3 regions of the Hymenobacter siberiensis genome follow, and region 3 is predicted to be linked to each of the others. Evidence: riboswitches for the same ligand, from Rfam matches in the RefSeq annotation. Region 3 holds a riboswitch; each other region holds the start of a gene.
What was found. A riboswitch is a leader RNA that binds a small molecule or an ion and turns the genes downstream of it on or off. The one in region 3 is predicted to bind S-adenosylmethionine.
Positions count from the first base shown of each region.

Region 1 (7,511 bases), 740 kb from region 3:
CTTCTGGAAGATAATTTGCCCTGTGGCTCCGCCAGTGCCCTGAGCCAACAGTAGCGGGAGTGCGGCCGTCGGAGTTTCAGTGTAGCCTGCTGGCACATTCACTGTTATGCCACCAGTGGCAAAATTGATGTTGATATCCGTGATAGCAGCCGTAAAATTGGCGTATTCGACACCAATGGTTTTGACCGTTTGTGCCCAAGCCCCGGCCGGGGCCAGCGCCAGCAAAAACAGCCAGGCCAGGCAACGCCCCGCCCAATAGCTGCCCCGTGAAGGAAGTAGTAAATGTTTTGTCATACAATAAAAAAGGGGGTGGTTGAAGAAGCGGAAGAATCCAAAAATGCCAAATCAGGCGGCCAGACATTTTGCCGCATATTTTGACATGATGCAAGCTACCCTGCTATCTCACGAACACAATCCCACTTTTCTGTCAATGGCTGTTTTACTACTAGATGGCTAATTTTACTGTCCAGAAGACTGCTATTTGTCGGCAGATGAATATTCAGGATTTTGTTCGAATCCCTATTAATTAACTAATGGCAATAAATTATAAAATAATTTCATACTAACGTAATCATACAATAACAGGCCAACGATTACCTGTCCCGGCTCTATCTCGGGTCGCGGCCATAATCCCCGCATGACAAAACAGCTTACCCGGCAAAAATGCCGGGTAAGCTGTCGCTGTGCTTTCCCCAAAAAAACCTATTTATGCCCCGCTCCTACTTGCTAAATCTAACCGTACCGTAGCGCACCTTAATATTCACATTGCCAGCCCGGCGGGTGGGGGCTACGGACCCGAAGGTGCCCAGCACGTCGCTGGTGCGGGGGCCGTTTTCCTGCGAGAGCACGCGCACCAGGTCTTTGTCAACCAGCAGCTGCCCCTGCTCCGTGCTCACGTCGAAGCGGAAGGCCGGGGCCTCGGCAAAGCCCAGCCGGATGGTGCTGAAACCGCCGTCGAGGTTCACTTGGCGGAAATTGGCGCCCATATCGCGCACTACGAAATCGGGGCAGTAGCGCAGGGCCATATCGAGGGCCTCATCCAGCTTATCGATGGTGAAGCGCGAGTAACCCGACGAGCCGCGCAGGTTGCGCACGGTGCCCAAGGCCACGTCGCCATACTTACTGTGCACGGTGAGGTCCTGCACCGTGCCGATGTCCACGTCGGAATAGTTGTTGCGCAGGTCCACGGTCGTGCCCGTGTCGAGGCGCAGCTGGGCGTAGCTGGCGTCGATGCTGGCGCGGGCCACGAAGGCAATACGGCAGTCGCCGTTGACGATGCGGATGAGGTTGCGCGGGCCTTCGAGGCGGGCGGTGCGCAGGGTGCCGTATTCCATGGCCAGCTCGGTGGGGCCGCTTACATCGCCGGCCACGGTCACTTCACCAAAGCTATTGTAGATTTTCAGGGCCGTGGTGCGGGGCAGCCACACGGTGTAGTTCACCTCGTAACGGCAGCCGCCGGCCCGGCCGCGCAACGCGGGGCCAAACTGCGTGCTCACGGCCACGCCACCGGTTTTGGCATCGTAATCGAGCCACTGTACGCCCAGCGCGTCGAGAATCTGGCGGGCCCCGGCGTCGCTTTCCGAGCGCGCTACCAACTCGGCATCCACCTTGATTTCCTTCTTATTCCAGGTATTGATTTGCACCCGGCCGTAGCGCGTATCGAGCGAAAACGGGCGACCGGATTTCGGTACCGCGTAGCTGCGCACCAAGTGGCGGCGCTGCTCTACCTGCAGGCTGGCACTGCCCTGGTCGTCGGTCTGGGCTACCAACGGGTTCTGCTGATGCTGCTGGGGCTCCTGTTCCTCGCCAAAAAGCGCGGCCTCGGCATGGCGCGCATCAGGCGTCAGAATATGAATGGCTACGCCGTGGCCCACTGCCAACCAGCGGGTTTGGCCATCCTGCGCCCGGGTGGGCTGCGGGGCCAGCAGGCTCAGAAGCCCGCCGCACAGCGCCACCCATCGGCTTACCCGCAAAGCCAGGGGCGGGTTCATTCGGCCTGGCGCCGGCTATCGGCCAGCACGTAAGAATTGTTGTTGGGAACTGCCTGGGCCGTATTGCCCAGGTTCAGCTGCCGGTCGAGAATGTCGAGGCGGATTTGCAGGTTGCGGTTCATGGCCGTGAGCACGGCATCGGGCTGCGGATGGTGCAGCAGCTGCTGCTTAAGCTCGCGGTAGCTGGAGTCGAGCGACACCAGCTCATGCTGCCAGTCGGCGTTCATGGCGGCCATGCCGGGGCCGCTGAGCTGGCTCAGCTCGGTTTGGCGGCGGGCCAGCTGGTTGGTGTAATAGGTTTCCATGCCGCGCACGGCGCGCACCAGCTGGCTGTCGGCCCCGGTGGTGTGCTCGGCGGCGGTGAGGGAGAGCGGGTTGCCGCCCTGGTACAGGGCCGCATCGGGTTCGGTAGCAACGGTGCCAGGAGTAGCAGCGGCCGGCGCGGCCACCACGGCCGTTTCGGGCGCGGCCCGGTTGGCTTTCCAGGCCTCGCTGGCCCCGGCGGCAAATACGAGCAGGGCCAGCGCCGCCGCCACGCCGTAGCGCTGAAACCAGCCGGCGCGGGCCTTCGGTTGGGTTCCTGCTGCTACGGGCGCAATAAATGGCACCTCCGGCGCATCGGCCAGGCGCATAACCGGGGTTTGGGGCGCGGTGGCAGGGGCACCGAGCTGTTCCTCCAGCGCGGCCCAGAGGTCGGGGCGCGGCTCGTGGGTGTCGAAATCGGCGCGGTGCCGCTCAACGAAGGTTTCGAGGGAATTAATTTTCTTGGTATCCATGAATGAGTAGCAGACGCACGGTTCGTCCAGGTTCAGGGCGGGCCACGGGGCTATACGAAAACCGCGGCCGGGCGAAAACGGATGAAGGGTAGTGAAACGATTATATAATGATTGATAAGGGATAAATTTTAACTCAGGCCCCGTTGGGCGGCCAGCTCGCGCAGCCGGACCCGCGCCCGGCTGTACTGTGATTTGGAAGTCGATTCGGAAATACCCAGGATGCCCGCGATTTCGAGGTGGTCGTAGCCTTCGAGCAGGTAGAGGCTGAGCACCACGCGGTAGCCGTCGGGCAACTCCTGGATGCAGCGGCGCAGCACGTCGGCGCGGTAGTGGGTATCGGCCTCGTCCTCGGGCGAGAGGGCGGCGGCTTCGGCGGGCTCCTCGTGGTGCTGCTCGCCCAGAGGCACTAGTGCCAGCCGCCGCTGCCGCAGGCAATTGATACTTTTGTTCACCACAATGCGCTTGAGCCAGGCCCCGAACGATGAGTCACCCTTGTAGCCGCTCAGCTCGCGAAAGGCGCTCAGGAATGATTCCTGGAGTACATCTTCGGCCTCGGCATAGTCGCCGGTGATGCGCAGGGCCGCGTTGAACATGGCCTTGGAGTAGCGCCGGTAAATCTCGGCCTGGGCCTGGCGGTCGTTGAGGCGGCAGCGCTCCACCAGCGGGGCGTTGATGTCGACGTAGGCGGAAAGGGACAGGGCTTCCATGCAGAAAACGAGGTCTTAAAGGTGCTTAAGCAATCCATAGACCACGCGGCGGGTTCAGGGGTTGCATCGCCAAATTACGCAGTTTCCGGGCGTCGCCAAACGGTTGGAGCAGGTAACCAGCTGCACCACAGCAACATAAAATTTTGGCATTTCGCAATTTCATCCTTTACATTTGCGCCAACAACCCCCGTTTGGGACGCTACCCATTTTTATACAGAGGCGCGGAGAGACAGGCTCGACGAAACGCCGGCAACCCCCACTAGTTGGAACGGTGCCAAGTCCTGACATATAAAAACTGCCGTGAGCACATTGCTCAATTCCCGCCTGTAATCCACCACCCGCGCCGCGCCGAATGTGTTGTTGCATTGGCTGTTCCCTGGCCGCTATGCCGGGGAAGATTGCTGGTTGTTGAGCTAGGGCCACTCTTCCGGCGGCTGCTGCGGCAGCCACCCCGCTACTACCCTTTTGTGGTGATTGATTCATTGCGCGACGCGTAGCGGGTTTTTGCAGCCTTCGCGGCCCATTTCGATTTTTTCTGCGGAGAAAAACGCCCTCTTTCATCATGGCATTCCCCCTTGAAAGCCAGGTCGCGGACCTGCGCCGCTACTTGCCCGAGTGCTCGGCACCCGAAACGCTGGCCCTTCTGGCCGACCACTTCCCCGGCCGCGTCTCGTTCTCCACATCCTTCGGGCTGGAGGACCAGATTATCACCCACTTCATCTTCGAAAACGACATACCCATCCGGGTATTTACCCTCGACACGGGCCGCAATTTTCAGGAAACCTACTCCACTTGGCACAAGACCCTGCTGCGCTACCAGAAGTCCATCGAAGTCTTCGCCCCCAAAACTGCCGCGCTCGAAAAATTAGTCGCCCAGAAAGGCCCCAACAGCCTCTACGAGAGCATAGCGAACCGGAAGGAGTGCTGCAACATCCGCAAGGTGGAGCCGCTGAGCCGGACCCTGGCCGGCCAGCAGGTGTGGGTGACGGGCATCCGTGCCGAACAGTCGCAGAACCGCCAGACCATGCACCCGGCCGAGTGGGATGCCGGCCACGGGCTCATCAAAGTGCACCCGCTATTTGATTGGACCTGGGCCGAGTGCGAAGCCTTCGCGCAGGCCAACGGCATTCCGGTTAACCCGCTTCATCGGCAAGGTTTCGTGAGCGTCGGCTGTGCGCCCTGCACCCGGGCCATTGCGCTGGGCGAGGACTTCCGCGCCGGCCGCTGGTGGTGGGAAGACGCGGCGGCCAAGGAGTGCGGCCTGCACGCCACCGCCGCCCACCAGGGCCTCGACCCGGTGGTGGAACGAATGCCGGGCTAGGCCTCTCTCAGAGTTGATAGGTTCTGTTAGAATCGGTAGATTTGCTGGTAAAAAACGCAATGGAGCTAGCGGAATTTTTTCAGCAGGTGCGCGACCCGCGCCGCCCGCAGGGGCAACGATTCTCGCTGTCCGCCTTGCTGTGGATGACGTTTCTGGCCATTACCAGCGGGTACACGGGGCCGCGAAAAATGGCCCAGTTTGGTCGCAGCAACGCGGCTTTTTTTACCGCTTATTTCGGATTGCGCCACGGCCTGCCCAGCTACGGGGCCTTTCGGGACCTGTTGCAGGCGTTGGACAAAGACGCGCTGGCCCAGGCCTTTGACCGCTGATTCACGTCGCAGACGCAGGCTGGGGATTGGGTGGCCGGCGACGGGCAAAGCCTGCGCTCCACCGTGCAGGGGGCCCAGCAGGCTAGCCAAAGCGTTGTCTCGGTTGTGAGCCTGTATTGTCAGCGCACGGGCCTGACCCTGGCCCTGCAGGACTACACGGACCAGAAAACGGGGGAGATGAGCGTCATCCGCGACCTACTCGCCGGCTTGCAGGACCGGGGCGTGGTGCTGACGCTCGACGCGCTGCACGCCCAAAAAAACGGCCGATGCCATCGTGACCAGCGGCAACGAGTACGTGCTGCAAGTCAAAGGCAACCAACCTAAGCTGCGGGCCGCTATCGCCGCTTTACACGCCGCCGACCCCACGCCCGCCGGGGCGACCCACCGCCATGACGAGCGCCGCGACGGCCGCCCGTTGTGCTGGCAGACCAGCGTATACCCTGCGGCCCCACACTGGCAGGCCGACTGGGCCGGGGTGGCGCGCTGCGTGGTCGTCGTCAAAACCGTGGTGGGCCCGCACGCCACCACACGGCAAACGCGCTACTACCTCACCAGCCTGCGTAACCGTTCAGCCGCCGACTTCGCCGTCGGCATTCGCGGGCATTGGGGCATCGAAAACAAGCTCCACCGCACCCGTGACGTGCATTTTAATCAAGACACCAACGGTATCCGCCACCGCGTCGCGGCCGTCAACGCGGCCCTCTTCAATACCCTGGCCCTGAATTTCCTACTCACTAACGTCGATGCCTCCATCAGCTACGCCCAACTTTTCTTCGCCCAGAACTTTAAATATTTCATGCCCTGACAGAGAACGTATCAACTCTGGGGACCTACCGCCAGGGCGACCGGGTCCGCATCTGGCCCTCGGGGCTGGAAACGGTGCTTGAGGCCATCGAAGTGAACCAGCGCGAAGTGGCCACGGCCACGGCCCCGCAGGGCGTAATCCTGCGTCTGCGCGACAATGTGGACGTGAGCCGGGGCGATACCATCGTGCCCGTCACGGCCCACCCGGCCGTGGTGCGCGAATTCGAAGCCACGCTTTGCTGGATGGATGAGCGGCCCCTGCGCGCCGGCCGCAAGCTGCTGGTGCAGCACCATGCCGCTACCGTGACAGCAGCCGTGACCACCATCCTCCAAAAGACCAACATCGAAACCTTCGAAAGCCAGGGCACCGACGAGGCCCGGCTGAACGACATCGTACGGGTGCGCCTGAAAACCGCCCTGCCGCTGGTGGTGGACGAATACCGCCAGAACCGCGCGACGGGCGCTTTTATCTTGGTGGATGAGCAGACCGGGGCCACCCTGGCCGCCGGCCTCGTGGCCGCCACCGACCCGAAATATTTCACCGAAGAAGTACCGGCGGAGGCGGCGTTTTCCATCTGATGCCGTCCGCCGGTCTGACCGCCCTGGGCAGTCTGACAGGTTGAAGCACCACCGATTGCCCGCGCGCCACTCTGACGCGACGCCCTCCCCGACGACCGGTCAGACCGCCCAGGGCGGTCAGACCGGCGGACGGCCCCTCCCCTTCAACCTTCCATTAATCAGACGCAAATAACCATGCCTGATTTCCCCCTTTTTATCCCCCGCCTGACCGTAGTAGGCGCGGGCCCACCCCGACGAGGTGCGGGTGTTCGTGGAGCACAACGAGTACTTCAAGCTGCCGGCGAATTTTGAAACCGATATCATCATGGTAGGCGCGGGCGCGGGCATCGCGCCGTTCCGAGCCTTCGTGGTGGAGCGGGTGGAGCGGGAGGCCACCGGCCATAACTGGCTACTGTTCGGCAACCCGCACTTCACCACCGGTTTCCTGTACCAGGCCGAGTGGCAGCAGCACCTTAAAAAAGGTAGTCTGACGAAGCTCGACGTGGCTTTCTCCCGCGACCAGGCCGAGAAAACCTACCTGCAGGACCACCTGCTGGAGAACAGCAGCGACGTGTTTGGCTGGCTCGAAAACGGCGCGCAATTCTACGTGTGCGGCGACAAAAACCGCCTCGGCGGAGCCGTACTGACGGCCCTCACGCAGGTAGTGCAAAAGGAAGCCAGCCTCTCGGCCGAGGACGCGGCGGCCTACGTGAAGAACCTGCGCAAGCAGCGCCGCTACCTGGAGGACGTGTACTAACGTCGGTGCCGCGTACCCTCTCCGGCGGAGCGGGCAGCCTGATGCCTTGTAGCACATGCTTCAGCTTGTGCCTTTATCACCCTGACTTAACCCAACGCCACACAAGCTAAAGCATGTGCTACATATCCGCGCCGCCGTGGCTCCCCTCTCCTTTTCGGAGAGGGGCCGGGGGTGAGGCGAGCGCCACAACATCATGTCCACAACCCCACCACAACTCTCCGAAGTCGAGCACGTCAAAACTGCCAACCGCTACCTGCGCGGCACCATC
Region 1 covers NZ_JAHLZY020000001.1:3,836,252-3,843,762, forward strand. The annotation lists gene KQ659_RS17010 (beta strand repeat-containing protein) at 1-294, opposite strand, end outside; gene KQ659_RS17015 (hypothetical protein) at 720-1,991, opposite strand; gene KQ659_RS17020 (hypothetical protein) at 1,988-2,767, opposite strand; gene KQ659_RS17025 (RNA polymerase sigma factor) at 2,896-3,474, opposite strand; SAM riboswitch class I at 3,681-3,769, shown strand; gene KQ659_RS17030 (phosphoadenylyl-sulfate reductase) at 4,037-4,795, shown strand; gene KQ659_RS17035 (transposase family protein) at 4,855-5,124, shown strand; partial or broken gene KQ659_RS17040 (ISAs1 family transposase) at 5,387-5,929, shown strand; gene KQ659_RS17045 (elongation factor 1-alpha C-terminal domain-related protein) at 6,004-6,507, shown strand; gene KQ659_RS17050 (flavodoxin domain-containing protein) at 6,746-7,243, shown strand; gene KQ659_RS17055 (NADPH-dependent assimilatory sulfite reductase hemoprotein subunit) at 7,437-7,511, shown strand, end outside.
Region 1: another riboswitch for S-adenosylmethionine. It lies ahead of KQ659_RS17030 (phosphoadenylyl-sulfate reductase); the one in region 3 lies ahead of KQ659_RS20230 (peroxiredoxin-like family protein).

Region 2 (7,511 bases), 1.7 Mb from region 3:
ACCAAGTGCTGATTCTGCTCGATGGCATGCGGCTGAACGACCCGCTCACGGGGCACTTTGCGGGCTATTTGCCCATCACGCCCGCTGAAATTGAGCAGATTGAAGTGGTACGCGGCCCCGGTGCGGCCCTCTACGGCCCCGATGCCGTGGGCGGCTTCGTGAACATCGTGACCAAAACCTTCGCCGCCACCCACCGGCCCGACGGCGTGGAAGTCGGCGGCACGTTCATGGCTGGTGAGTACGATTTGAAAACCACCAACGCCGGTTTCTACGGCCAGGACAAGGGCCTGCGGCTGGCTGGCGGTATCCTCAACAACACCGCCAGCGGCCAGCTGCTGAACCTGCCCGGCGGCGGGCGCAACGACTTCAAGCTGAACACCTACTCGCTTTCGGGCGCTTATCAAATCAGCCCCAAATTCAGCGCTGCCGCCCGTGCCAGCTTCGACCGGCGCGACTATAACGCTCAGAATTTCTACACGACCAACGCTGGCGACCGCGCCCGCGAAACCACCTCGCGCGACTGGTACCAGGGCCAGCTGCGCTACGATTGGAACGCCCGCGCCCGCACCGAGCTGCAATTGGTGGGCACGTCCAGCACCGACTACTACCTGTACACGCCCACCTCGGCGGCCAGCGACCACCTCATGCACTACCTCAATGTGCAGGGCCAGCATCAGTTGCGCCTGTCGGATAAGGTGCAGTTGACCCTTGGCGGCCAGGCCGACCGCCGCAGCGTGCGCAGCAACGACCGCGGCAACCACGCCGTGTGGCACCAGGGCGCATTTGCCGTGGCCGGCCTCACACCTGCCGCCGGCCTGAGCCTGACCGCCGCCCTGCGCCTCGACCACGACCAGGCCTACGGTACTGAGTTACTGCCCCAGCTCACGGCCAGCCAGCTGCTGGGCGAGAAGCTGACCGTGCGCGCCGCCGTGGGTCGCGCCATCCGGGCAGCCAATTTTACCGAGCAGTACAACTCGGCCATCCGGCCTGGCACGGTGCCCAACGGCTTCAACGTAGGCAATCCCGGCCTGGCCGCCGAGCGTACCTGGAGCTACGAGGGTGGCCTCGATTTCACGGTTTGCCCCGCGCTCACGCTACGCGGCACCTACTTCAACCGCTACGGCCGCAACCTGATTGATTACGTGGCCACGCCCGGCAGCGAAGTGCAGGCCGGCACCGGCTTCACCAATCTCAACCCGGCCAGCACCTACCGCTACGCTCAAAACCTGTTTGCCGTGAGCACGCAGGGCCTCGAATTTGAAGCAAATACCCGGGCTCAACTGGCTCCTGGCCTGCGCCTCGACGGCAGCGTGGGCTACACCTACACCCACCTGAACGTGGACGGCAGCATCGTATCGCAATACCTGAGTAACGTGGCCCGGCAGCTCGTGAGCGGTAATCTGAGCCTGGTGCACCGCCGCTTCACGGCCAGCCTGGGCGGGGTATACAAGCAGCGCGCCGGGGTGCCACCAGTGGGCGACTTCACGCTTTCCTCCGATTACGTGGTCATCAATGGCCGCCTCGATGTGGCCCTGCTGCCCGAGCGCCTGTGGGTGGTGGGCCAGGCCCAGAACCTGTTCGACGCCAAATACTCCGACCTGCTGGGGGCCCAGATGCCCGGTCGCTGGCTGATGGCCGGCGTGCGCCTGGCGCTGCGGCGGTAGGCTGGAAATAAGGAACGTCATGCCGAGCGTAGCCGAGGCATCTTGCTTGTGATAGTAACTCAATAGAATGGATTACTACTGCACGCGAGATGCCTCGGCTACGCTCGGCATGACGTTCTTTTTTATTCGGATTTCCCTAGCCGGTGCGGTTAGTGAATCGCCGCTTTCAGCCATTCTTTTGCCTCCTGCAACGTGCGGTGCTGGGAGGTCTCGATTTCGTATTCGTTGGTTTCGGCCACGTTGTGGGAATAGCTCTGCACCGAAATCTGGCCGAACACGGTTTCCGGCACCACGAAGCTGACGTGGCGGATACCGGCTTTATGGGCGCGAACGTTCCAGTCAGCGCGCATTCATTCCTGGTCGGCGGGCTTTACGGCCTGCACGTCGCGCGTGTCGGCGAGCCAGCCCAGTGGTTGCGTGCGGGCGGCCTCGGCCGTGTACAATTCCAAGCCCTTGTTCATGAGAAAGCGGAACTGTTCGCTATTGGCAAAGCTCTGCCAGGCAATGATAAAGCAGGGAACGGCGGGGCAGAAAAGCAGGCTGCCGTAGGGCTCGGCGTGAACAACGGTATCGGACATGAAAATGGTCTCAGGCAGGTGGCGGATATGCAGAGCAGGTGTGCCCGCCAAATAGTTGGCCCTTGCGCAGCCGGGGGTGGCCAGGTTGTAAAATGCTGTCCAGCGTGGCGGGTTCAGACTTTCGGGCTTACCTTTGCAGCACCAATTCTTTCTTTCGGAAGGATTTTTTTTATAGAGAGGCGCTGAGAGACAGGCTCGATGACGCGCCGGCAACCACCCGCACCCGCGGACCGGTGCCAATTCCTGACCATATAAAAATAAGTTGCCGTGGAAGCCTCCAACAACCTCTCCCCCCAAACTGCTGTTTTTCTTGTCCCCGTGGCGGCTATGCGCCACATGGGCATGGGCTGTTGTTGCTGTTGTTGCCAGGCTTAACCCTATCTCCGAGTAATTTTTCGCGGGTAGGACGGCGGTAGCGCAAGCTGGTAGGCTTTGTGCGCCGCTATGTTTGCAGCATGTGCTGCGTCCTCATTTTCTGGGTGGTGTGTTTGGGGCTCGTTGCCGGAGCCCGGGCCGATGCTGACCATGCCGTTTGGTGTGTGGTTGGAGCGGCCAATCCGATACCCGAAGAAATGAGCGTGCCAGGTCCTGTCGAAATGTCTCCTGCCCTTGCTGCCTTTGCAGCGGCCCGGTTTCCGAGTTCAGTTTGCCCACCCGGCGCTGACCTTTTTCTGGCTTCATATCACTCTTTCAGAACATTTTATGTCATCCATTCAAAAACCTATTGGCATTTATTTCGAGCATCCCGAATGGTTCAAGCCGCTGTTTGCGGAGCTGGACCGGCGGGAGCTGCCCTACGAGAAAATTGATGCCGCGCACCACCTCTTCAACCCGGCTGAAACTGAAAGCCGCTACAGTTTGGTGGTGAACCGGATGAGCTCCTCGGCCTACCTGCGGGGGCACGGGCAGGGTATTTTTCACACCGCCGGCTTTGCCACGCACCTGGAGCGTATCGGGACGCGCATTATCAATGGTTCGGCGGCCACGGCCATCGAAACCAACAAGGCCCGGCAGCTGTCGCTGTTCGAGTCGCTGGGCTTGAAATACCCGAAATCGTTCGTGATTAACCACGCTTCGCGGGCGGTGGATGCGGCCCGCGAGCTGCAATTTCCGATTGTGGTGAAGGTGAATATCGGCGGTAGTGGCGCGGGTATTATTCGCTTCGACACGCTGGCCGGCTTGCAGGCGGCTGTGGAGGCTGGCCAGATTGACCTGGGAATCGACCAGACGGCCCTGGTGCAGGAGTACGTGACGCCGCGCGGCGGTAATATCCACCGCGTCGAGATGCTCGACGGCAAGTTTTTGTACGCCATGAAGGTGTTTACCACCGGCGAAAGCTTCAACCTGTGTCCGGCCGAAATCTGCCAGATTCCGGAGGAGCAGTCGGCCGAGTTCTGCCTGACGGAAGCGCCGAAGAAGGGGATTCAGGTGGAGGCGTTTACGCCGCCAGCCGAGGTAATTGCCGCCGTGGAGCGCATTGTGGCCGCTGCTAAAATCGACGTGGGCGGCATCGAATACCTGATTGATGACCGGAGCGGCGAGGTACTGTTCTACGACATCAACGCCCTGTCCAACTTCGTGGCCGATGCCGTGAATGTGGTGGGATTTGACCCCTACGCCCGTTTCGTGGACTACCTCGAAACGCAGCTGCCAGTGCCGGCGGCCAGCAAAAATCAATTAGTCACTGCTTAATATCATTGCCATGAAATTTGGATATTGGATGCCCGTATTTGGCGGTTGGCTGCGCAATGTGGAAGACGAGCACATGCCCACCGACTGGAGCTATGTGAAGCAGCTGGCCCAGCGCAGCGAGGCGCTCGGATACGACCTCACGCTCATTGCCGAGCTGTATCTCAATGATATAAAAGGTTCGGAGGTGGCTTCGCTGGAGGCCTGGAGCACGGCCGCGGCACTGGCGGCCGTAACCGAGCAGCTCGAAATAATGGTGGCCGTGCGGCCGACGTTTCACCACCCCGCGCTGCTGGCCAAGCAGGCGGCCAACATCGACCTGATTGCCCCCGGCCGCCTGTCGCTGAACGTGGTGTCGAGCTGGTGGCGCGATGAGGCCACGAAGTACGGCCTGCATTTTGAGCAGCACGACGACCGGTATGCCCGCACCCGCGAGTGGCTCGATGTGGTGACCAACGTGTGGAAGCAGGACCATTTCAGCTACGACGGCAAGTACTACCAGGTGGCCGATAACGTGCTGCAGCCCAAGCCCGCCAAGGCACCGTTTCTCTACGCCGGGGGCGAATCGGAAGCAGCCAAAGACCTGATTTCGACGCAGTGCGATGGCTACGTGATGCACGGCGACTCGCCCGCGCAAATTGGGGCCCGCATTGCCGACATGTGCCGCCGCCGCGAGCAAAAAGGCCTGCCGCCGATGAAATTCGGGGTGGCGGGCTACACGATTGTGCGCGACAACGAGCAGGACGTGAAAAAGGAGCTTGACCGCATTACCAACGTGAAAGCTTCGGCGGCGGGCTATGGCAACTACCAGCAGTGGCTGGCCGGTACCCAGCTCGAACAGCAGGTTTCGCTACAGGACTACTCGGTATCGAATCGGGGCCTGCGGACGGGCCTCACCGGTACGTCGGCTCAGATTCAGGACCGGATTGGGGAGTTCGAAAACGTGGGAGTCGACTTCTTTTTGCTGCAGGCCAGCCCGCAGCTGGAGGAAATGGAGCGGTTTTCGGAATCTGTTATTCAGGTGCTGGCGTAGTTAAATTGATTCTATGGTGAACGTCAGTGCTAGAACGTCATGCTGAGCTTGTCGAAGCATCTTTACCTCAGTAGTAAATGACTACTTGCGCGGTAGAAATGCTTCGACAAGCTCAGCATGACTGTTTTTACGGACATTCTTTTAAGCGCAGCTGTGCGCATTTACATGCTTAAAAAATCATTGGAGCTGCTTCGCGCCGAAGCAGCTGAAACGGGGGTCAATACCCTCAAACGAAGTCTGAATGGCGTGAGCCTCATCGCCATTGGGATTGGAGTTATTATCGGGGCAGGTTTATTCTCCTTAACCGGCATTGCGGCGGCTAACAACGCCGGGCCGGCCGTTACGATTTCTTTCCTGGTAGCCGCCGTGGGTTGCGCTTTTTCGGCCTTATGCTACGCCGAGTTTGCGGCGCTGGTGCCGGTGTCGGGCTCTGCCTACACGTATTCCTACGCCACCATGGGCGAGTTATTCGCCTGGATTATCGGTTGGGATTTGGTGCTCGAATACTCCGTCGGCGCAGCCACGGTGGCCATTAGCTGGTCACAGTATCTTATCAAGTTTCTGAGCAAGTACGGGCTGCACATTCCGGCGCGGCTGGTGATGTCGCCGTTCGAGTCGGCCACGCTGGCCGATGGCAGCACCGTGAGCGGCTACGTGAACGTGCCGGCTATGCTCATCGTGCTGGCCATTACGGCCATCGTCACGCGGGGCACCAAGGGCTCGGCGTGGTTCAATGCCTTGGTAGTGGCCCTGAAGGTGGCCGTGGTGCTGGTGTTCATCGCGCTGGGCTGGAAGTACATCGACCCGGCCAACTACCAACCCTACATCCCGGCCAACACCGGCAAGTTTGGCGAGTTCGGCCTAAGCGGCATCCTGCGCGGGGCGGGTGTTATTTTCTTCGTCTTCATCGGCTTCGATATCGTGGCCACCATGGCCCAGGAAACCAAAAACCCGCAGCGCAACATGCCCATCGGCATTCTGGGCTCGCTGGCGGTTTGCACGGTGTTGTTCGTGCTGTTCGGGCACGTGTTGACTGGCCTGGCCAACTACACGGAGTTTAAGAACAGCGCCGCGCCGGTGGCCATTGCCATCGAAAAAACGCCCTACGCCTGGCTCAGCTCAGCCGTGATTATGGCCATTCTCATTGGCTATACCTCCGTGATATTGGTTGATTTGCTGGGGCAGTCGCGGGTATTCTTTTCGATGTCGAAGGATGGGCTGCTGCCGCCGGTGTTCTCGCGGCTGCATCCTAAGTTCAACACGCCGTCGCAGTCCACGCTGCTGCTAGGGTGCTTCATTGCACTGTTTGCGGGCTTCGTACCCATTTCGGTGGTGGGCGAGATGACGAGCATTGGCACGCTGCTGGCTTTTGTGATGGTGTGCCTCGGCGTGATGATTATGCGCAAAACCAACCCCGATGCGCCGCGCCCGTTCCGTACCCCGTGGGTGCCGGTGGTGCCCATTCTGGGCATTGTGGTGTGCGTGGTGATGATGGCCTCGCTGCCCTGGGAAACGTGGCTGCGCCTCATCGTGTGGCTGGCCATTGGCATGGTCATCTACTTCAGCTACGGCAAGAAACACAGCAAGCTGCGGCTGGCGCAGGGGGGGGATAAAGAGTTAAAAGTTAAGAGTTAGGAAGGACCTGTTTTTAACTCTTAACCCTCAATGCGTGGTCAGGCCGTTCGCGTCCAGCTCATCATCATCGCGCAGTCGGCTGAGGTCGCCCTCGAGGTCAATTTCGCCGTGAATCTCGCCCGTGCTAGCGGTGGGGGCGAGGGGGCGCTGCTTGTACACATCCACGGCCCCGTTGCGGTCGAGGACGGCGCGGGCCAGCTCGGCTTCTTTGGCAGTGGCGGTTTCGATGGTGAGCACGGCCGTATCGGGGCCGGTGGCGGCGATGTACGCCTGGGCATCATCGAGCTGATTGCCGCTGAACAGGTCCGTGAAAAACCGCGTCACGCTGTCGAAAAAAGGCTCGGCAGATGCGCCGGCATCGGGCAGGTGCTGGGCCTGCAGGCTTGCCTGGGTGGCAATATTGATGGCGCTGGGGGCGAGGCCGGCAGCCTGTGCCTGAGCAGCGGCAAATGTAGCTTCGGAAGCGCTGGTGAATAAACCGACAATGATGCGGGCCATGGCAAAAAGGGAGAAGGTGTTGGGTGTCTACGGCGGCTTTCGGGGCCGGTTGTGGTCTGGGCCGTTTCCAAATAAGTCTTACCTTTTGCCCATTCATTCACCAAGTCCCCACATCTACCGCATGGCCCAAGCCAAATACGCCGCCCGGTTCGAAAATTTCTTTGAGAACCTGCGCCTCAACCGCGACCAGTTTGCCGACATGGCCGCCTTCACCCTGCAAGCCCTCAAGCAGGCCGGCGGCAAGTACAGCGCCGTAGCCGATGCCCTCGAAGTGGCCCTCACCGACTACCGCGCCACCCACGCCGGCCAGCTCTCGGGCGAGGGCCCGGCCAGTACCAGCACCCTGGCCCAGGCCCTGGAGGACTTTAAGGCCTACGTGAAGCGCATGGAGCGCAAAGTCATCAATCCCACCTA
Region 2 covers NZ_JAHLZY020000001.1:2,878,381-2,885,891, reverse strand. The annotation lists gene KQ659_RS12885 (TonB-dependent receptor plug domain-containing protein) at 1-1,664, shown strand, start outside; gene KQ659_RS12880 (hypothetical protein) at 1,814-2,014, opposite strand; gene KQ659_RS12875 (hypothetical protein) at 2,015-2,242, opposite strand; SAM riboswitch class I at 2,409-2,500, shown strand; gene KQ659_RS12870 (ATP-grasp domain-containing protein) at 2,945-3,934, shown strand; gene KQ659_RS12865 (LLM class flavin-dependent oxidoreductase) at 3,945-4,964, shown strand; gene KQ659_RS12860 (amino acid permease) at 5,130-6,599, shown strand; gene KQ659_RS12855 (hypothetical protein) at 6,627-7,097, opposite strand; gene KQ659_RS12850 (hypothetical protein) at 7,219-7,511, shown strand, end outside.
Region 2: another riboswitch for S-adenosylmethionine. It lies ahead of KQ659_RS12870 (ATP-grasp domain-containing protein); the one in region 3 lies ahead of KQ659_RS20230 (peroxiredoxin-like family protein).

Region 3 (7,511 bases):
TTACCTTGATAAAGCCCCCGAAGTGCCTGCTTACGTGGGTATTGTCGCCCTGGGCGGCGTGGAGGGCGTGAGCGGCAACCCAGGCTACAGCAGCCTGCCCCAAGCCGTGCTCAACCTGAGCGGAGCCACCGAAAGCCCCAATTACATCGAGGCCGGCAACGCGCCGCTGTGCAGCGTGCACGGCACCGCCGATGGCACCGTGCCCTACCTGCAAGGCCGGGTGGGCTCGTTCCTGCCGCCCAAGTACGTGTATGGCAGCGGCCGGCTCAATCCCCGCGCCACCGCCCTGGGCATTCGTAACACGCTGCGCACCTTGCGCGGTGCGGGCCACATTCCCTTCGAGACTAATGCGGCCTACGCCGACACGACCTTCCGCACCATCCGCGATTTTCTGCGGCCCGTGCTGGCCCTGCCCGGCCTGGTGGTGACGGCCGCCCAGGCCCCGGCCGCGCCCGCGCCCGCGCCCGCCGCCCAAGCCTATCCCAACCCCGCCGCCGACGCCATCCGCATCCTGCTGCCCGCCGCCTGGGCCAATATTGCCGAGGCTCAGCTGCTCGATGCCGCCGGGCGCGTGGTGCGTACCATCAGCCCCACCACCCCCACGCTGGACGTGCTACGGGGCACCCTCAAGGCCGGCATCTACCTGCTGAAATTCCCTGGCCAGGCGCCGGTTCGCATCGAGTTTCGCTGATTAACTCAAACCGCTTTGCGGCTAACAGGGTTTATCAATTTATTGATAAACAAATAGATATGAAATATTCCTGACGTTTCGGGGCTATTTGGTGTTTGGGAGAATTATGCCCCGGCCGTTGCCTCGGTGCGGGCCTGCACCGTTTGCACTGCCCCGCTCAGCGGCCGCACTGCGCCCCGCCGCGCCACGAACAGACCATTGGTCCTCAGCTCCTGGCGCCAGGCCCACAGCTGCTGGAGGGCTACCGGGCCGGTGGCATAAGGTCCGTTCGCGTCAGTTTGTAGGGCGGTGGCGGGCAGCTCCAGCCAGGTCAGCACCTCGCGCAGCACACCCACGTCGGCGTGGCGCAGGTAGGTATCTATTTCCAAGGCGTGGGTCAGCTGCGTTTCGGGGGCATCGGCCCGCTTGGCATAGCCGTAGCGGTAGCCGCGCCGCAGGGCCAGCACATCGGCCAGCACCGCCGAGCCGGTGGGATGCCCGCCCGCGCCGCGCCCGCGCAGAAACTGCGGGCCGGCGTATTCGGCGTCAATCACCACCCCATTAAACTCGCGCTCGACAGTAAATAACGGCGACTCCGGCCCCAGCAGCTGCGGCGTAACCAGCGCCGTGATGCGGCCATCCGGCAGGCGCTGCACGGCCGCTACTACTTTGATTTTCTGCCCCTGCGCCGCCGCGAAAGCAATATCCGCCGCGCTGATTCCTTCGATGCCCAAATTCACTACCTCCTCAGCTTCCAGAAAAACCCCATAGGCGTGGGCCGCCAGAATCACGGCCTTCGAGCGCGGGTCAAACGCGCCCATGTCCAGCGACGGGTCGGTTTCGGCGAAGCCTTTGGCCTGGGCCTCGGCCAGGGCTGTTGCGTAGTCAGTGCCTTCCTCGCTCATACGCGTCAGCACGTAGTTCGACGAGCCGTTGAAGATGCCCTGCACCGCCCGCAGCGGCTCGTGGCTGAAGTAGCCATCCAGCGTGCGAATGATGGGAATGCTGCCGCACACGGCCGCTTCGTACAGTAACGTGCCACCGAAATCCAGCTCCAGCTGCACCAGCTCGGGCAGGTGCCGGGCCAGCATGGCCTTGTTGGCCGTGGCCACGCGGCGGCCCTGGCGCAGGGCCGCGCTCACCAGCCGGAAAGCCTCGGCCGGGTCGTCGATGACTTCTACCAGCACGTCCAGCGTCGGGTCGGCCAGCAAGTCATCCGCTCGAAAGCTGAAGTGCCCGGCGGACAGCGTACGGGGCTTATCGGGGTTTTTCACGGCAATGCGGGCAATGGTCAGTCCCAGTTCCGGCTGCCGCTGCACGATGTCATAAAAGCCCTGTCCTACGCAGCCAAAGCCAATCAGGCCAATGCGCAGGGGTTGTTTCTCAACGTCCATTCTCAAAGGGAAAAAAATGCGTCATGCCGAGCGCCGCCGAGGCATCTCGCGTGTGGTAGCAATCCAATCATAAGAAAAGAATTGCTGCTGCACGCGAGATGCTTCGGCGGCGCTCAGCATGACGTTCTGATTGTTTTTAGAATTAGTTAATGCACGAACGTAGGCGCGTAAAACAGCTCCAGAAAGTGCGTGATGGCCGCCGTTTCCAGCAAAAAGCCGTCGTGGCCGTAGCGCGAGTCCAGCTCGGCATACATGGCCCCCGGAATGTGCGCCGCCAGCTCGCGCTGCTCGCTCAGCGGGAACAGCACATCCGACGTAATGCCCAGTACCAGCGTGCGCGCCCCAATGCGGGCCAGCGCCGCCGGCACCCCGCCCCGGTGGCGGCCGAGGTTATGGGTGTCCATGCTCCGGCTCAACGACACGTAGCTATAAGCGTCGAAGCGCGACACCAGCTTGTCGCCCTGGTAGCGCTGATAGGCGCTGGCGCGGTGCTGGCGTAGCAGCGCGTCGTTGTCGGGGTCGGTCTGGGTTTCGGCGTAGGCCTCGTAGCTGCGGTAGCTGAGCAGGGCCATGGCGCGGGCGGCGCGCAGGCCATCGTCGCCCCCGCCGGGCTGGCCGGCGGCATAGGTCGGGTCGGCCTCAATGGCCAGCCGCTGGGCCTCGTTAAAAGCAATTCCCCAGGCCGAATGCCGGGCGTTGGTAGCGATGACAATCAGATGGTCGAACAAATCGGGGCGCAGCACGGCCCATTCCAGCGCCTGCTGCCCACCCAAAGAGCCGCCAATCAGTGTGTTGATATCCGCCAGGTCCAGCTCCTCCCGCAGTGCCTCGTGCGCCGCCACCAGGTCCCGGATGCTGAGCAGCGGGAAGTGCTGGAAGCGCGCCCGGCCGGTGGCCGGGTCGGCATCGAGCGGGCCGGTAGTGCCGTAGCATGAGCCCAACACGTTGGCACACAAGATAAACCACTCCGAAGGGTCGTAGTGGCAGCCCGGCCCTACCAGGCCCGGCCACCAAGCCAGCACGTCGGCATTGGCCGTGAGGGCGTGGCACACCCACACCACATTGTCGCGTTCTTCGTTGAGTTGGCCCCAGGTCTGGTAGGATACATGCGCCCCGGTCAGGGTTTCGCCGCTTTCCAGCTTAAGGTCAGGGAGTTCAAATAGTTGGGTTGGCATAATTCAATTAAATAGCACAGCTTTAGAACCAGCGAATCGGCCCGGAACAATAGTTTCTCACTCCCATTTCTCCTCCCATCACGGAAGAGGCCCGGGCCGATGCACCAATTCTTTTTTAGTAGTTAAGCGTTAACCACTAACCACTATACTTCCAGCGGCTGGGCGTGCTCCAGCTCGGGCTCGCCCACTTCCTGACCTTCCGTCGGCAGGCTGGCCGTGTTGCCGATGGCATCGAAAGCCGCCTGCAAATCAGCCTTGATGTCGTCGAAATGCTCAATACCCACCGACAGGCGCAGCGAGGTCGGCGTCACGCCGGCGGCCAGCTGCTCGGCTTCGCTCATTTGCTGGTGCGTGGTGGCCGAGGGCTGGATGATGAGTGTCTTGGCATCGCCCACGTTGGCCAGGTGGCTGATGAGCTTGAGGCTGTCGATGAATTGCATAGCGTTTTCCTTGGTGCCCTTCACCCGGAACGAGAGCACGCCGCCGAAGCCACGCTTCAGGTATTTCTGGGCAATGGCGTGGTAGGGGCTGCTGGCCAGGCCGGGGTAGTTCACACTTTCTACCTGCGGGTGCTGCTCCAGCCAGGTCGCTACTTTCAGGGCGTTTTCTACCGTGCGGTCCACGCGCAGGCTCAGGGTTTCGAGGCCAATGAGCAGCTGCCAGGAGTTGAATGGGCTGATGGCCGGGCCAAAATCACGCAGCCCTTCTACCCGCGCCCGGATGATGAAGGCGATGTTGCCAAACGGGCTGTTTTTGCCAAATACGTCGTTGAATATCAGGCCGTGGTAGCCTTCGCTGGGCTCGGTAAACTGCGGAAACTTGCCGTTGCCGAAGTCGTATTTGCCGCTGTCCACAATCACGCCGCCCACGCTGGTGCCGTGCCCGCCAATCCACTTCGTGGCCGACTCCACCACAATGTGCGCGCCGTGCTCCAGGGGCCGGAACAGGTAGCCGCCCGCGCCAAAGGTGTTGTCCACAATCAGCGGTAAGTCATGCTTTTTGGCAATGGCCGCGATGGCGTCAAAATCGGGAACGCTGAAGCTGGGATTGCCGATGGTTTCGAGGTAAATGGCCTTGGTCTTCTCGTCGATGTGCTCCTCAAACGAAGCCGGGTTGTCGCCATCTGCGAAGCGGGCCTCAATGCCCAGGCGCTTGAAGGCCACCTTAAACTGGTTGTAGGTGCCGCCGTAGAGGTAGGCCGTGCTCACAAAGTTGTCGCCGGCTTGCAGGATGTTGTTCAGGGCAATGAACTGGGCCGCCTGCCCCGAGCCCGTGGCCAGGGCGGCAATGCCGCCTTCCAGCGCCGCCACGCGCTGCTCGAACACGTCGGTGGTGGGGTTCATCAGGCGGGTGTAAATGTTGCCAAACTCCTTCAGCGCAAACAAGTTCGCGCCATGCTCAGCGTTTTTGAAAACGTAGCTGGTGGTTTGGTACAGGGGTACGGCGCGGGCACCGGTGGTGGGGTCGGGCTGCTGGCCGGCGTGAAGCTGGAGGGTTTCGAAGTGTTGGGGCTGAACGGACATAATACTGAGGTTTTAAGCGTGAAGCGTTGAATATTTCAGGTTTTAATCAGGGCTATAGCCGGGCCAGTGCATCGAGCAGCACGGTCGGGTCGGGACGTTCCTTGAAGTTGGCCTCGGTGGCGGCCCACGCAATGCTGCCGTCCTGGGCAATAATAAAGGTGCCCGTCAGAGGCAATTCGCCACTGTCGTCGCCGTTGAACACGGCCAGGTCGATGCCCACGCCGTGCAGGGTGTGGTACACGGCATCGCCTACTTGGTAGGCCAGTCCGTATTGCTTGGCCACCGTATTGCCAGCATCGCTGAGCACCGGGAATTGCAGGTTTTTTTCCTCCGCCGTGAGGCTGGTCAGGTCCAGCGTTTGGGGCGAAATGGCCACCAGTGTGGCGTTATTCGCGGTAAAGTGGGCCAACGCCTGGTTGTAGGCCCGCAGCTGCACGTTGCAATATGGGCACCAGTTGCCCCGGTAAAACACCAGCACCACCGGCCCAATTGCCCGCAGGCTGGCGAGCGAAACCGGCTGCCCATTGGCGTCGGGGAGGGTGAAATCGGGCGCAACCTGGCCGGTGCGGAGGCTGTGCTGAACCAGACCAGCCGCGTGTACGGCTGCAATGCCGGCATCAATGGTTTGGCTGGCGGTAGCGGGCAGCACATTGGCCAGGTGTTGGGCAGTAGCAGCCAGTTCGGGCTGAATGGATGCAGGAGCGATGAGCGTAGGCATACGAAGTGGAATGAAAAAAAGGGATTTCTTCGTTAGGACCTGGCCGCCAGGGTCAATTTGCCTGGTGCGGTACGCAGCGAGCCGGCGGTAAGCAGGGCCGTTTTAGCCAATCAGCCGGCGTAGCCCATTGGCACGCCCGGACGCTACGGCATTCCCACGAAGAAGAAAAGGAGAGGGGGGGCTAAGCCGAAATCAGCTTAGCAACAACACGGGCAACAACAACACATTCGCATTCGCATTCGGGCGAGGCTGGCGACCTGATTGTGGCCGCAAGGGGCCGAAATAGCAAAACCCGAAACCACGGTGCGCAAAGCAGCCGGAGCATTCGGGTTGAAAAAAGCGGAACGAGAAGAATTTTCCATGGCACTCGAATCATCTGCCCCATCGTGGCCGAGGCCGCTAGTGGGTAGGAATTGGCACCTTTCGTTGAGCGAAGGTTGCCAGTGGGTCACGGAGCCTAGTCTCTCGCCACTTCTGTATAAAACTTGAAAACTGCCCACCGTTAGCGGGGAGTACCTGTTTGGTATCGGCAAATGTACGAGAGAATTTTTGGGATGAGCAAGTATTGCCTCGAAAATATTTTTCGGTTTCGGTTTTTTCAGACCGTCATGCAGAGCGCAGCGAAGCATGACGGTCTTTTTTCTTTGTTTCGAATTTCTTTGTTTCGAAGTCGTTCTTTCGATTCCTTCAAACGCAAAAAAGCCACCCTGAAACAGAGTGGCTTTTCTCACCTTTTTTCTGCAAAAAAGTACCTAGAGACTAGGTAGGGTCAACACCTGACCGATTTCAATCAGGTCGGGGTTGTTGCCGATGAGCGCCTTGTTGGCGTCGTATATCTGGTGCCACTTGGCGGCGTCGCCGTAGTGGTGCTTTGCAATTTTAGAAAGAGAGTCGCCGCTTACTACGGTGTACGTATCGCCGGTAGCATCCGGTTTGGCATTGCCAAAAAAATCGGTGCCGCCAGCCGCCGGCTTAGCTGCGGGCTCTACGGGCTTCTGGTCGCCTTTGTCGCTGATGAAATCGAAGAGTCCCATGGTTTCGGTGATTAAATGGAGAGATAGATTCTGCCGGAAACGCTTGCAGGCCGGAAACGCTTGCAGGCGGGCCGACGGGGTTGCTATACGGGCAAGCTTAGGCGGGGTTGCGCCCTAAACTCTTTTGCGTCTGCGTCGTAAGTCGACGAGTCCGCACCTTGCGCGTCATCTTCATTCTTTCACCATTACCCTTTGTGCACATGAAACTTCAGTCTCTTTTTTCGCTCCGTTACTTCGCCAGCCTGTTGCTGCTTGTGTCGCTCTTTGCCGCTTCCTGCAGCAACGACAAGGGCAAGGTGGAAGGCGTGAACATGCTGTACGGCACCGATAGCAAGGTGTGGAAAACCGCCAAGGAAACCGACACCAGCGGCGACAAAGTGAAGCAAACCGATGCTCAAAAACAGGAAGAACTGCGCATTTTCGCCAACGGCACCTACAACATGACCGGTGCCAGCGGAGCCGTGTCGGGCAAATACACGTTCGACCAGGCCGGCAAAACTATTACCATGACGCCCGACGGCGCGACCACCAGCAACACCTTCGCTGTGGAAACCCTCACCGACAAGAAACTCACCCTGAAGTCGGCCGACGGTGCCGCGCTGATGCTGGAAAAGGAGTAGATTACTCTGGATTCAACCCAACGAAAAGCCTCGAACCAGACTGGTTCGGGGCTTTTTTTATGATGAAGCTGTTTAGAAAGTCCCCGAACGGTCATGCAGAGCGCAGCGAAGCATGACCGTTCGGGGACCTTTTGCGACTTTCTAAACAACTCCGATATGAGCTACAACGCTCGCGTTACTGCTGTGCCGGCCGCTTCGCAAATACCCGCCCCACCCAGCGCGGCAAAAACACGCTGCCCAGCACCAGATACAGGTAATACGTGACCACCCGATACAGCAGCACCATGAAGCTGGTGAGCGTGGCCGTACCGATAAACTTGCCGAAAAACGTGGGAAACGCGCCCTCCACAATACCCGCCCCGCCCGGCGTGATGGCC
Region 3 covers NZ_JAHLZY020000001.1:4,581,208-4,588,718, reverse strand. The annotation lists gene KQ659_RS20250 (alpha/beta hydrolase) at 1-691, shown strand, start outside; gene KQ659_RS20245 (homoserine dehydrogenase) at 796-2,064, opposite strand; gene KQ659_RS20240 (homoserine O-acetyltransferase family protein) at 2,211-3,239, opposite strand; gene KQ659_RS20235 (O-acetylhomoserine aminocarboxypropyltransferase/cysteine synthase family protein) at 3,383-4,762, opposite strand; gene KQ659_RS20230 (peroxiredoxin-like family protein) at 4,815-5,480, opposite strand; SAM riboswitch class I at 5,850-5,965, opposite strand; gene KQ659_RS20225 (LysM peptidoglycan-binding domain-containing protein) at 6,233-6,514, opposite strand; gene KQ659_RS20220 (hypothetical protein) at 6,715-7,134, shown strand; gene KQ659_RS20215 (lysylphosphatidylglycerol synthase transmembrane domain-containing protein) at 7,310-7,511, opposite strand, start outside.